Linked DNA regions of Massilia sp. METH4. The main gene of each other region encodes a partner of the protein of the gene in region 3 in a complex. Links are inferred from orthologs where the notes say so. Each region holds a gene or a part of one and is shown on either strand. Other genes may lie near its edges. The genes, in order: V6Z91_RS18365, accB and accD.

What was found.
Region 1: the proteins of accD (region 3) and V6Z91_RS18365 are in contact, whole or in part, in a solved structure (PDB 8UXZ), measured with the Escherichia coli proteins. The link is inferred for Massilia sp. METH4 from one-to-one orthologs.
Region 2: the proteins of accD (region 3) and accB are in contact, whole or in part, in a solved structure (PDB 8UXZ), measured with the Escherichia coli proteins. The link is inferred for Massilia sp. METH4 from one-to-one orthologs.

What each region holds. Positions count from the first base shown.
Region 1 is NZ_CP146614.1:4,155,325-4,159,875, reverse strand. Bases 582-3,338 are described here. They hold V6Z91_RS18365 (acetyl-CoA carboxylase carboxyltransferase subunit alpha), read right to left. Parts: upstream 2,569-3,338; coding sequence 1,594-2,568; downstream 582-1,593. Other genes in these bases: cysS (cysteine--tRNA ligase), read right to left, coding at 3,306-3,338; V6Z91_RS18360 (DNA-3-methyladenine glycosylase 2 family protein), read right to left, coding at 2,644-3,306; tilS (tRNA lysidine(34) synthetase TilS), read right to left, coding at 582-1,460. In the rest of the region: more of tilS, read right to left, coding at 81-581; more of cysS, read right to left, coding at 3,339-4,551. UniProt on the Escherichia coli protein: Component of the acetyl coenzyme A carboxylase (ACC) complex. First, biotin carboxylase catalyzes the carboxylation of biotin on its carrier protein (BCCP) and then the CO(2) group is transferred by the carboxyltransferase to acetyl-CoA to form malonyl-CoA.
Region 2 is NZ_CP146614.1:883,418-888,178, forward strand. Bases 425-3,391 are described here. They hold accB (acetyl-CoA carboxylase biotin carboxyl carrier protein), read left to right. Parts: upstream 425-1,656; coding sequence 1,657-2,127; downstream 2,128-3,391. Other genes in these bases: V6Z91_RS03925 (hypothetical protein), read left to right, coding at 425-442; V6Z91_RS03930 (TlpA disulfide reductase family protein), read left to right, coding at 439-999; aroQ (type II 3-dehydroquinate dehydratase), read left to right, coding at 1,129-1,566; accC (acetyl-CoA carboxylase biotin carboxylase subunit), read left to right, coding at 2,253-3,391. In the rest of the region: more of V6Z91_RS03925, read left to right, coding at 1-424; more of accC, read left to right, coding at 3,392-3,611; prmA (50S ribosomal protein L11 methyltransferase), read left to right, coding at 3,608-4,561; V6Z91_RS03955 (DUF3426 domain-containing protein), read left to right, coding at 4,609-4,761. UniProt on the Escherichia coli protein: This protein is a component of the acetyl coenzyme A carboxylase complex; first, biotin carboxylase catalyzes the carboxylation of the carrier protein and then the transcarboxylase transfers the carboxyl group to form malonyl-CoA.
Region 3 is NZ_CP146614.1:192,211-196,760, reverse strand. Bases 1,795-4,550 are described here. They hold accD (acetyl-CoA carboxylase, carboxyltransferase subunit beta), read left to right. Parts: upstream 1,795-2,614; coding sequence 2,615-3,487; downstream 3,488-4,550. Other genes in these bases: folC (bifunctional tetrahydrofolate synthase/dihydrofolate synthase), read left to right, coding at 3,651-4,550; trpA (tryptophan synthase subunit alpha), read left to right, coding at 1,795-2,299. Also shown: V6Z91_RS00955 (phosphoribosylanthranilate isomerase), read left to right, coding at 1-15; trpB (tryptophan synthase subunit beta), read left to right, coding at 61-1,296; more of trpA, read left to right, coding at 1,502-1,794.

The DNA.
Region 1 (4,551 bases), 4.0 Mb from region 3 along the record:
GCAAAAGGACAAGTCAAAAAAGTAATGAAGTCATACACTTAGGGCATAAGCTCATAAGAATTCGGCACGGTGGCCGAACTTTATTCGGGCACCCAGCGCAGTGCTATGCGGAAATTCGCCCCGGTACCTACATAATGGCAATCCATGCCGATGCCTGCCGCGAACAACAGTCGGCCCGGAATTGCCACCACGGGCAATCGCGGGCGCTGCCAGGCAGGCACGCCGAGCGCCTGGTAATGATGCTTGAGGTCGCGCGTGGGCCGGTTCGGCGCCGGCCTGAGCCGTTCGCCGCCGCGGCGGAACGAGATCGTCAGCAACTGTTGCCGCAGCCAATCGGCGGGAACGCCCTCCTCCGCCATGTCGAAATGCAGCGTGCCGCCATAGTCGGGGAACGTGATCGACGCTTCGCCATTCCAGCGGAAGTGCTGGCTCGGGCGCTGGTCCCAGGCATCCTCCTCGGCGCCGGCCAATTGCCTTCCCTTCGGCACCAGGTGCACGCGGCCACGGTGGCGCCGCACCTCGCAATCGGGGTGCGTAACGAGCAATTGCGCATCGTCGCGGGCGTCCAGCAACTGCGCCGTCATCTCGGCCAGCCAGGCGGCCGAAGGAATGCGGATGCCGCGCACCGTGAACCAGTGGCGCAGCAGGTTGTTGCGGCGGTCTTCGCCCAGCGCACGCAGGTGGTCGACGGCGATGCTGCCCTCTTCCAGGCTCGCTTGCAGATCCTGCTCGGCCAGCTCCGCCAGCAGGCGCTGGGCGGAACGGGCGTGCGCGGCGCTGCGCGCGAAGCGCTCCTGGTAGCCGGGGAATGCGGCGGCCAGCGCGGGCATCACCGTGTGGCGCAGCGCGTTGCGGGCGTAGCGGGTGTCGCTGTTCGATTCATCCTCGATGTGCGCGATGGCGTGCTCGCTGGCGTAAGCTTCGAGCTGGGCGCGTGAGGCTTGCAGCAGCGGGCGCGCGAGCACGACGTCGGCGCTGCCCAGCAGGCCGGGCGCGGTGTTGAAGGCGTCCATGCCGGACATGCCCGCCGGGCCGGCGCCGCGCGCCAGTTGCAGCAGGATCGTTTCGGCCTGGTCGTCCAGATGGTGGGCCGTCAGCAGCAGCTTGACGCCGTGCTCGCCGCTCAGTTCGCCCAGGGCCGCGTAGCGGGCCTGGCGGGCCGAGGCTTCGGTACCGGCCTTGCGATCCGCGAGGGTGACCTTGCGCGAAGCGAACGTGATGCCGAGCCTGGTGCATTCGGCTGCGCAGTGGGCTTCCCAGGCGTCGGCATTGGGGCTGAGGCCGTGGTGGATGTGGAAGGCGAACACAGGTGCGCCGCCCGCGGCCGCGCGGGCCAGGTGCAGCAGGACCGAGGAGTCGAGGCCACCGCTGTAGGCGATGGCGATGGGGTGGCTGGCTTCGCGGGGCAATGTGGCCAGTGCCGCGCGGAAGACCGAAGTGAGATCGGGGTGGCGCTTCATGATTGCTCAAAACAGAACGGGGACAGCCGCGCTGGCGGACTGTCCCCGATATGGTGCTGCGAGAGAAAACCGGTGTCCGACACTATGTCCAGGCGCAGCCTGGAAATAGTGTCAGACACCAATCGTCGGTACCTTACTCCTGCGGCGTGGTTTCCTTGAACTTGCCGTAGCTCATCAGCTTCTGGTGACGCTGTTCCAGCAGGTCTTTCGTCTTCATGCCCTGGAACTGGCGCAGCGAGTCGGCCAGCGCGCGTTTCAGCAGGCGGGCCATTTCCTTCGGGTCGCGGTGGGCGCCCCCCAGCGGCTCACTGACGATCTTGTCGACCAGGCCCATCGCCTTCAGGCGGTGCGCGGTCAGGCCCAGCGCCTCGGCGGCGTCGGCCGCGCGCTCGGCGGTCTTCCACAGGATCGAGGCGCAGCCCTCGGGGGAAATCACGGAATACGTGGCGTATTGCAGCATCAGCACGGAGTCGCCCACGGCGATCGCCAGCGCGCCGCCGGAACCGCCTTCGCCGATGATCGTGGCGATCAGGGGCACCTTCAGTTCGGCCATCACGTACAGGTTGTGGCCGATCGCTTCGGACTGGCCGCGCTCTTCGGCATCGATGCCGGGGAAGGCGCCGGGCGTGTCCACGAACGTGAAGATCGGCAGGTTGAATTTCTCGGCAACCTTCATCAGGCGCATGGCCTTGCGGTAGCCTTCCGGTTTCGGCATGCCGAAGTTGCGCAGCGCGCGTTCCTTCGTGTCGCGGCCCTTCTGGTGGCCGATCACCATGCACGGCTGGCCATTGAAGCGGGCCAGGCCGCCGACGATCGACTGGTCGTCGGCATACGTGCGGTCGCCGTGCAGCTCGTGGAAGTCCGTGAAGATCTCGTTCACGTAGTCCATCGTGTAGGGGCGCTGCGGGTGGCGGGCGATCTGCGATACCTGCCACGGCGTCAGCTTGGCGTAGATATCCTTCGTCAGCTGCTGGCTCTTCTTGGCCAGGCGGTCGATTTCCTCGGAAATGTCGACGGCCGAATCGTCCTGTACGAAGCGCAGCTCTTCAATCTTGGAGTCCAGCTCCGCGATGGGCTGCTCGAAATTGAGGAAAGTAGTTTTGGTCATTGGTCCTCCGAGAGTATGAACCCAGGACGCGCTCGTGCAACGGCAGCGGGAGCGGGCGAGGCTTCAAATTGTTGGCTATTCTACCGGAACAGGATCGAGGCTACGCCATAAATACCAGGTAGCGACGGTCCGATACGGCTCCCAGTTTGCCGAGACTTCGCGCGCATCGCTGCGCGAAACCGGCTCGCCCGAGAAATAGTTATGGCTGATGCCCGCGATCAGGCGCGGGTCGTCCAGCGGCAGCACATTCGGCCGCAGCAGGTTAAAGATCAGGAACATTTCCGCTGTCCAGCGCGTGATGCCGCGGATCTGGACCAGCTCCGCAATGACGGCTTCATCGTCCATCTGGTGCCACTCGCCGGCATGCACTTTCCTTGCCTTGAAGTTGTCCGCCAGGTCGAGGATGTATTCCGTCTTGCGCTTGGAAAGCCCGCACGCGGCCAGCTGCTCGGGGCCGGCCTTGATGACGAGCGCGGGCGTGAATTTCGGGATTGCTTCCAGCAACTTCTGCCAGGCGGCATTGGCCGCCTTCGGCGTCACCTGCTGGTTGACGATCGAGCGCGCCAGGGTGATGAACGGGTCGTCGTGACCCACCAGGTGCAGGTCGCCGAACTGGGGGATGAGCTTGTTCATGATGCGGTCACGCCGCATCAGCTCGGCCTTGGCCTCTTCCCAATACGGCGGCACGGCCACCTGGCGGCCCGCGCCGCCCGATTTGTCCCTGGACTGGAGAACCATTATGCGCGGCGCCAGTTCGTCGTGCCGTCCGGCTTGTCCTCGAGGACGACGCCGGCGGCCAGCAGGTCGGCGCGGATCTTGTCCGCCTGCGCGAAGTCGCGCGCCTTCTTGGCCGCGGCGCGCGCCGCGATCGCTTCTTCGATGGACGCTTCGCCGAATGCATCGGCCACGCCCGCCTTCAGGAATTCCTGCGGATCGCGCTGCAGGATGCCCAGCACGCCGGCCAGGCCCTTCAGCTGGCGCACCGCTTCCGGCGCCTTCGTGCGATTGACTTCGGACGCCAGGTCGAACAGCACGGAGACGGCGATCGGCGTGTTGAAATCGTCGTTCATGGCTTCCGCAAAACGTTGCGCATGGGGCTCGTTCCAGTCGAGCTCGGCACCGTCGCCCTGCACGCCATCGAGGGCGGTGTACAGGCGCGTCAGCGCGCCGCGCGCATCCTCGATATGCGTATCCGAGTAATTCAGCGGGCTGCGATAGTGGGCGCGCAGGATGAAGAAGCGCACCACTTCGGCGTCGAATTTCTTCAGCACTTCGCGGATCGTGAAGAAGTTGCCCAGGGATTTGGACATCTTCTCGTTATCGACGCGCACGAAGCCGTTGTGGATCCAGTAGTTCGCCAGCGGCTTGCCGAACGCGCCTTCCGATTGGGCGATTTCGTTCTCGTGGTGCGGGAATTGCAGGTCTTGCCCGCCGCCGTGGATGTCGAACTGCTCACCCAGCAGCGCGCACGCCATCGCCGAGCATTCGATATGCCAGCCCGGGCGGCCGTTGCCCCACTTCGACTCCCACTTCACTTCGGCGGGCTCCGACTCCTTCGACGCCTTCCACAGCACGAAGTCGAGCGGGTCGCGCTTGCCCGTGTTGACGTCCACGCGCTCGCCGGCGCGCAGGTCGTCCAGCGACTTGCCGGACAGCTTGCCGTAGCCTTCGAAGCCGCGCACGGCGTAGTTCACGTCGCCGTCCTCGCCCTTGTAGGCCAGGCCCTTTTCTTCGAGCTTCTCGATGATGGACAGCATCTGCGGCACATATTGCGTGGCGTGCGGCACGTCGGTCGGCGGCAGGATGCCGAGCGCCTGGACGTCCTCATCCATGTAGCGCTCGAAGCGGGAGGTGAGCGAATAGATCGATTCGTTGTTCTCGACGGCGCGGCGGATGATTTTGTCGTCGATGTCCGTCACGTTGCGCACGTATTGCACGTCGTAGCCCGATGCCTTCAGCCAGCGGTAGATCACGTCGAACGCC
Region 2 (4,761 bases), 690 kb from region 3 along the record:
GGAAGTGCGCCAGTATCACGCGCTCTTCAACGCCGATACGCAACCGGCCCGGCTGCACAAGCTGCGCACCGTCGCACTGGAGGTGATGGAGCGGCTGGAGCAGTTCCAGCCTTTCGTGACGGGGGCGGTCCTGAGCGGCAGCGCCGGCGAGCACGACGACATCCACCTGCAACTGTTCGCGGACAGCGCCAAGGAAGTGCAGATCTTCCTGCTGAATAAGAACGTCGATATCGAGATCTCGGAGAGCGAGCACTTCAAGGGCCCGCGCCACGATCCGGTCGAGACGGTAAGCTTCATGTGGCATGGCGAAGGCGTGCACGTGGAACTGTACGAGCAGCACGACCTGCGCGGAGCAAAGAAGCAAAAGGCGGGAGAACGCCCGGCGCGCGCCGACATCGCCGAGCTGCGCGCCCTCATTGATACTGAACACGGAACCGAATGAAGAAATCCCACCTGCTGGCCTGCGGCGTCATCGCCCTTTTATTTGGCGCGATCGGCGCCTGGGTCGGCGTCAACAAGAAAGAACCCGCCCCGCCCATCACTGCCACCGTGCCGCCCGAAGGCGCCGCGGCCGCCAGCGCCGTGGTCAATGCCTTCCTGGCCCGGTCGATGCCGGACGCCCAGGGCACCCAGCAAGCGCTGGCGCAATGGAAGGGCAAGCCGCTGCTGGTGAACTTCTGGGCCACCTGGTGCGCCCCCTGCGTGAAGGAGATGCCGGAACTCTCCGCGCTGCAACGGAGCGGCAAGTACAAGGACTTGCAGGTGATCGGCATCGGTATCGACTCGCCGTCGAACATCGCCCAATTCACGCAAAAATTCCAGATCGCCTATCCGATCTACGTGGACGGCGTGGGCGGCACGGAACTGGCGCGCCAGTTCGGCAATACCCAGGGTGGCCTGCCGTTCACGGTGCTGATCGGCGCCGACGGGCAAGTGAAGAAGACCTATCTGGGCCTGTTGAAGTTCGACCAGCTGCACCAGGACCTCGCGGCCCTGTAGGGAAGCGCGCAGGCCCGGCAGCGCGCTCCGGGTAACGACTGAGTTAACTGTTTGGAAAGTTCTTTTTTCTTGCCAAATAGTCGCGCTAGACGGCAAAATGCGGAACTTTCGCTGGACAAAGGTCAGAACATGGCAAAACACCTGCTGCTGCTGAACGGCCCCAATCTGAACTTGTTGGGCACCCGGGAGCCCGGCGTCTATGGGGCCACGACATTGGCACAGGTGGAACAGGCGGCGCGGGACCAGGCCACGCAGGCCGGCGCGCAACTGGCCACGTTCCAGAGCAATCATGAAGGTGCGCTGATCGACCGCATCCATGCAGCCCGCGACGAAGGCGTGGACTTCATCGTCATCAACCCAGGCGGTTATACCCATACCAGCGTGGCGTTGCGCGACGCGCTGGCCGGTGTGGCGATCCCCTTCGTCGAAGTGCACATCTCGAATATTTATCAGCGCGAAAGCTTTCGCCACCACTCATTTCTCAGCGCGATTGCCAAGGGAACGATTTGCGGGCTCGGTACCGATGGATACCGGTTCGCGATCGACTTTGCTTTAAAAAGCAGTTAATGTACGCGATCTGCGCGCTATTTACTGCGTTTTCGCTTATCATGGCAGCCGCGCCAACATTCACAAAACAAGATTAGACGGGAGTCTCAGATGGATCTACGCAAGCTCAAGACGTTGATTGACTTGGTTGCCGAATCGGATATTGCAGAACTCGAAGTGACCGAGGGCGAGAGCAAGGTACGCATCGTCAAGTCGTCCGCCATGCCGCAGAACCAGGTCGTGATGATGCCGCCGCAAGGCGCTCCGACCCAGTATGTTCCGGCCGCTGCCCCTGCGCCGGCCGCCGCTGCCGCCGCGCCGGCAGTGCCGGCCGCCGCCGAGCCGACCGGCCATATCGTGAAATCGCCAATGGTCGGCACGTTCTACCGCTCGTCCGCGCCGGGTAATCCGCCGTTCGTCGAAGTGGGCGCCACCGTGAAGGAAGGCGACACGCTGTGCATCATCGAAGCGATGAAGCTGCTGAACGAGATCGACACCGACAAAGCCGGCACGATCACCCAGATCCTGGTCGAGAACGGCCAGCCGGTCGAATTCGGCCAGCCGCTGTTCGTCATTGGCTGATCGACCATCGGCGAAAGTCCGATGCAGCCGGCCCAGCGCCGGCCCGGCGGCCCGCCGCCACGTAAGCTCCCCTCTTCTACAAGAACACCCGGCGCGTCCGGGTGTTCGCAAACATAGAACTAGCCATGTTTGAAAAAATTCTCATTGCCAACCGTGGTGAAATCGCGCTGCGTATCCAGCGCGCCTGCCGCGAGATGGGCATCAAGACGGTCGTCGTGCACTCCGAAGCGGACAAGGACGCGAAATACGTCAAACTGGCCGATGAATCCGTCTGCATCGGCCCGGCCTCGTCGAGCCTCTCCTACCTGAACATGCCGGCGATCATCAGCGCGGCCGAAGTGACCGATGCCGAGGCGATCCACCCGGGCTACGGGTTCCTGTCCGAGAACGCCGACTTCTGCGAACGCGTGGAGAAATCCGGCTTCGTGTTCATCGGCCCCCGCTCCGACTCGATCCGCATGATGGGCGACAAGGTGTCGGCCAAGCAGGCCATGATCAAGGCCGGCGTGCCTTGTGTGCCCGGTTCGGACGGCGCCCTGCCGGACGATCCGAAGGCCATCGTGCAGATCGCCCGCAAGGTCGGCTACCCGGTCATCATCAAGGCGGCCGGCGGCGGTGGCGGCCGCGGCATGCGCGTGGTGCATACCGAGGCGGCCCTGCTGAACGCCGTCACCATGACGAAGAGTGAAGCGGGCGCGGCCTTCGGCAATCCGGAAGTCTATATGGAGAAGTACCTGGAGAATCCGCGCCACGTGGAAATCCAGATCCTGGCCGACGAGCACAAGAACGCCGTGTGGCTGGGCGAGCGCGACTGCTCGATGCAGCGCCGCCACCAGAAAGTGATCGAGGAAGCGCCGGCACCGGGCATTCCCCGCAAGCTGATCGAGAAGATCGGCGACCGCTGCGCCGAAGCGTGCCGCAAGATCGGCTACCGCGGCGCCGGCACGTTCGAATTCCTGTATGAAAACGGTGAGTTCTACTTCATCGAGATGAACACCCGCGTGCAGGTCGAACACCCGGTGACGGAAATGATCACCGGCATCGATATCGTGCAGGAACAGATCCGCATCGCCTGCGGCGAGCGCCTGCGCTTCCGCCAGCGCGACGTGATGCTGTCCGGCCACGCGGTCGAGTGCCGCATCAATGCCGAGGATCCGTTCAAGTTCACCCCATCCCCGGGCCGCATCACGGCGTGGCACGTGCCGGGCGGCCCTGGCGTGCGCGTCGACTCGCACTCGTATGCGGGTTACTATGTGCCACCGCACTACGATTCGATGATCGGCAAGGTGATCACCTACGGCGCGACCCGCGAGCAGGCGATCCGCCGCATGCAGATCGCGCTGTCGGAAATGGTGGTCGAAGGCATCCAGACCAATATCCCGCTGCACCGCGAGCTGATGGTCGATGCCCGCTTCATCGAGGGCGGCACGAATATCCACTATCTGGAACAGAAACTGGCGGCAATGCCCAAGGCGGGTTCATGAGCTGGACTGAAATCGTCATCGAAGTCGCCCGCGATTACGCGGAAGGCTTGTCCGACGCGCTGATGGAAGCGGGCGCCCTGTCCGTTTCCGTCGAGGATGCGGACGAAGGCACCGACGCGGAGCAGCCGCTGTTCGGCGAGCCCGGCATGGAGCCGAAGGAAGCGGCGTGGGAACACAGCCGCGTCGTAGCCCTGGCCGACGACGATGCCGATCATTCCTTCATCGTGGCGGCAGCCGCGCAGGCCGTGGGCCTGAAGACGCTGCCCGCCTTCACCACCCGCAAGGTGGCCGATGAGGATTGGGTACGCCTCACGCAATCGCAATTCGAGCCGATCCACATCGGCAAGAACATCTGGGTCGTGCCGAGCTGGCACGAGGCGCCGGACCCTGGAGCGCTGATCTTGGAACTGGACCCTGGCCTGGCCTTCGGCACCGGCAGCCACCCGACCACCCGCCTGTGCATGGAATGGCTGGAAGCCCATCCGGCGCCGGGCAAGACGGTGCTCGACTATGGCTGCGGTTCCGGCATCCTGGCCATGGTGGCCCGCAAGCTGGGCGCCGCGCCGGTTGCCGGCGTGGACATCGACCCGCAGGCCATCGACTCGGCGCGCGACAATGCCGTGCGTAACGGTGTCGAGGATATCGAATACTTCGTTCCCGAGGACTTCGCGCAGTCGGCTTACGCCAATGCGAAATTCGACATCGTGGTGGCCAACATCCTGTCGTCGCCGCTGAAGCTGATGGCGCCGATGCTGTCGGGCCGCGTGGCCGACGGCGGCGCGCTGGTGCTGTCCGGCGTGCTGGCCCGCCAGGCCGAAGAAGTGGCCGCCGCGTATGCGCCGTTCATCAAGCTGTCCGTCTGGGCCGAGCACGAGGGCTGGGTCGCCCTTGCCGGCCGCCAGGGCGCGGAGGATGGCAACTTCGCGCCGCCTCCCTCACGCCAAGGGTAATTCTTTCACGCATGGCGCTCGCCACCAAATGCCCCCACTGCCATACCGTGTTCCGGGTCGCCCTGGACCAGTTGAAGCTGCGTGGGGGCATTGTGCGCTGCGGCGCCTGCAATGAAATCTTCGATGGGAATGCGGCGCTGGTAGAGCCTGGAGCGGCGGTGGTGGTTGCGCCGCTGCCGGTGCCCGTGTCCTCGCCTGCC
Region 3 (4,550 bases):
GGGAACGTCGCATAAGCTTCATGCAGCAACGGCGTTCCCAGTAACCGAGAGAACGCCAACATGACTTCCGCAAATTCGAAGGCGCTGTTCCACGCCACCGACTATCAACTGCCCGACGCCACCGGCCACTTCGGCCCCTACGGCGGTTCCTTCGTCGCCGAAACGCTCACCTATGCGCTGGCCGAGCTGAACGAGGCCTATGCCCGCTACAGCAAGGACCCCGAATTCCTCGACGAATTCCGCTACGAGCTGAAGCACTTCGTCGGCCGCCCGTCGCCGATCTACCACGCCAAGCGCTGGTCCGAGATCGCCGGCGGCGCGCAGATCTACTTCAAGCGCGAAGACCTGAACCACACGGGCGCGCACAAGATCAACAACGTGATCGGCCAGGCGCTGCTGGCCAAGCGCATGGGCAAGCCGCGCATCATCGCCGAAACGGGCGCCGGCCAGCACGGCGTGGCCACGGCCACGATCTGCGCCCGCTTCGGCCTGGAATGCGTGGTCTACATGGGCGCCGAGGACGTGAAACGCCAGGCCCAGAACGTCTACCGCATGAAGCTGCTGGGCGCCACCGTCGTGCCCGTCGAATCCGGCTCGAAGACGCTGAAGGATGCGCTGAACGAGGCGATGCGCGACTGGGTCACGAATATCGAGAACACGTTCTACATCATCGGCACCGTCGCCGGCCCGCACCCGTATCCGATGCTGGTGCGCGACTTCCAGTCCGTGATCGGCGAGGAATGCCTCGTGCAGATGCCGGAAATGGCGGGCCGCCAGCCCGACTACGTACTGGCCTGCATCGGCGGCGGCTCGAACGCGATGGGTATCTTCTATCCATACATCGACCAGAAGGACACGCAGCTGATCGGCGTGGAAGCGGCGGGCGAGGGTCTGGACACCGCCAAGCACGCCGCCTCGCTGACGAAGGGCTACCCGGGCGTCCTGCACGGCAACCGCACCTACCTGCTGCAGAGCGACGATGGCCAGATCATCGAAACCCACTCGGTCTCGGCCGGCCTCGACTATCCGGGCGTGGGCCCCGAACACGCGTGGCTGAAGGATTCCGGCCGCGCCCAGTACGTGTCGATCACCGACGAGGAAGCGCTGCAGGCTTTCCACGACTGCTGCCACATCGAAGGCATCATCCCCGCGCTGGAATCGTCGCACGCACTGGCCTACGCGGCCAAGCTGGCCGCCACGCTGCCGAAGGACAAGATCGTGCTGGCGAACCTGTCCGGGCGGGGTGACAAGGACATGCATACCGTTGCCGAGCGCATGGGGTTGAAGTTCGGGTAATCGTTGCCTGAAGCCGGGGTGAAGCAGGGAATTCGCGGAGCATGGCTGCGCGCCTGCGGAACGATATGGGCCTGCAGGCCCGTGCTCCTTCCGACCCCATTTCGAGGAAGCATTGCCTGATACCGGGGTCAGACCCCGGTTCCGAGAAACATTGCCTGGAACCTGGGTCAGACCCCGGTTCCGAGAAACATTTGCCGAGAACAACATGTCCCGTATCGCCCAGACTTTCGCCGCGCTGAAAGCGCACAACAAGACCGGTCTCGTGACCTTCATTACCGCCGGCGACCCGTCGCCCGCGCTGACGGTGCCGCTGCTGCACGCCCTGGTGGCGGGCGGTGCCGATGTGCTGGAACTCGGCGTGCCGTTTTCCGACCCGATGGCCGAGGGCCCCGTCATCCAGCGCGCCTGCGAGCGCGCGCTGGTGCACGGGATCGGCATCCGCCACGTGTTCGAGTACGTGCGCGAGTTCCGCAAGACCAACCAGCACACGCCCGTGGTGCTGATGGGCTATGCCAATCCGATCGAGCGCATCGGGGTCGATGCCTTTGTCGAGCAATCGCGCGAGGTGGGCGCCGACGGCGCGATCGTCGTCGACTACCCGCCCGAGGAGTGCGAGGAATTCGCCGCCAGGATGCGTGCCGCCGGCCTCGACCTGATCTTCCTGCTCGCGCCCACCTCGACCGAGGAGCGCGTGGCGCAGGTGGCCAAGGTCGGTAGCGGCTTCTCGTATTACGTGTCGCTGAAGGGCGTGACCGGCGCCGGCCACATCGACACCGCCCAGGTGGCCGAACGGATCGCCGCCATTCGCCGGCATGTGAGCCTGCCGATCGGCGTGGGCTTCGGCATCCGCGACGCCGCGACCGCCAAGGTCCTTGCCGGCGTGGCCGACGCGGTCGTGATCGGCAGCCGCATCATCCAGGAAATCGAAGCGTCCGAGCCCGAGCAGGCACCGGCCGCCGTGCAGGCCTTCGTCGCCGGCATCCGGCGAGCGCTGGACGAGTAAGCGCTAAAGCCGGGCTCGTGTCCCGTGGCCAGGCACCAAGGGACACAGCCTCAGCCATTCGTATTCGGCTAGGCGCGCCGCCAGACGGCGGCTTGTGCTCTGTCCATCGCGATCGGGCGGGCTTCAGATGACCACGGACAAGGCTGAGCTCGTGTCCCTCGGTGCCTGGCACCGTGAGACACAAGCTCAGCCATTAGAGCCCTGCGGACCGCATGAAATCTCACGTGCGTGCTAAAAATTGCCAATTTTGAATGTTCGACACGGCTGGCATAAACGGCTACACTTCGCCCCTAAGTTAGAGCAACAGGAGAAAATATGAGCTGGTTGGAAAAACTGCTTCCCCCCCGCATCCAGCGCTCGGAAGCTGCCGCTCGCAAGACGATGCCGGAAGGCCTGTGGGTCAAGTGCCCCTCCTGCGAGGCCGTCCTGTACCGTACGGACCTCGAGTCGAACCTGCACGTTTGCCCGAAGTGCGACCACCACATGCGCATCCGCGCCCGTGAGCGCCTCGACGCGCTGCTGGACGCCGGCGGCCGCTATGAAATCGGCCAGGAAACGCTGCCCGTCGATTCGCTGAAGTTCAAGGACAGCAAGAAATACCCGGATCGCCTGAAGCAAGCCATGGAAGCCACGGGCGAGACCGATGCGCTCGTGTGCCTGGGCGGTTCCATCATGAGCCTGCCGGTTGTCGTGGCATGTTTCGAGTTCGAATTCATGGGCGGCTCGATGGGTTCCGTCGTCGGCGAGCGCTTCGCCCGCGCGGCCCAGGTCGCCCTGGAACAGAAGGTGCCGTTCATCTGCATCACGGCTACCGGCGGTGCGCGCATGCAGGAAGGCTTGCTGTCGCTGATGCAGATGGCCAAGACCACCTCGATGCTGACCAAGCTGTCCGAGAAGAAGCTGCCGTTCATCAGCGTGCTGACCGACCCGACCATGGGCGGCGTGTCCGCCTCGTTCGCCTTCATGGGCGACGTGGTGATGGCCGAGCCGAAGGCGCTGATCGGCTTCGCCGGCCCGCGCGTGATCGAGAACACGGTGCGCGAAAAGCTGCCGGAAGGCTTCCAGCGCAGCGAATTCCTGCTGACCAAGGGCGCCATCGACATGATCGTCGACCGCCGCAAGATGCGCGAGGAAATCGCGCGCCTGCTGGCCTTGCTGCAGAACCAGGCTGCCGAAGTCATCGCCTGACCGTGCCGGCCTGACAAGGCCATGGTGCATGCCTGAAACGCATGCCTGAAACGCATGCTGATACAAGCCCGAACGGGGCCGGGTCCGCGAGGACCCGGCCCCGTTCTTCATGGTGCGCTAGAATGGCGCCTTTCCTGGTTTTTGCCGTTTTTCTCCCGACCCAATGCCCACCCCGACCACCCTGCCAGAATGGCTCGCGCTGCTCGAATCGCGCCATGCCGAAACCGTCATCAACATGGGCCTCGACCGCGTGCGCGCCGTCAAGGAACGCCTGCAACTGCAATTTTCCTGCCCGGTGATCATGGTGGCGGGCACCAATGGCAAGGGCTCCACCTGCGCGATGCTGGAGTCGATCCTGTTGCGCGCCGGCTACCGCGTCGGGCTGTACATCAAGCCGCACTTCCTCGACTTCAATGAGCGCGCCCGCGTCAATGGCGACCTGGCCACCGACGCGATGCTGGTCGAGGCCTTCGATGCCGTCGAGGCGGTGCGCGGCGATACGCCGCTGACGTATTTCGAGTTCACCACGCTGGCGATCCTGCACCTGATGAGCCGCGCGAACCTGGATGTGGCGATCCTCGAGGTAGGCCTGGGCGGCCGGCTGGATGCCGTCAACGTTGTCGATGCCGACGTGGCGATCGTCACCTCCGTCGACATCGACCACGTCGACTACCTGGGCGGCACGCGCGAGCAGATTGGCTTCGAGAAGGCCGGCATTTTCCGGCCGGGCAAGGCGGCCATCTGCAGCGACCCGGTGCCGCCGCAGGCGCTCATCGATCATGCGGCTGCGATTGGTGCGGACCTGTGGCTGATGGGCCGCGACTTCAACTACTCCGGCGACAAGCAGCAGTGGAACTACGGCGGCCGTTCGATGCGCCGCAATTCGCTGGCCTATCCGAGCCTGCGCGGCGCGAACCAGTTGCTCAACGCCTCGGCCGCACTGGCCGTGCTCGAAGTGCTCAAGCATGAGCTGCCGGTGGGCGCCCAGGAAGTGCGGCACGGCCTCGTCACCGTCGAGCTGCCGGGGCGCTTCCAGGTGCTGCCGGGCCGCCCGACCGTGATC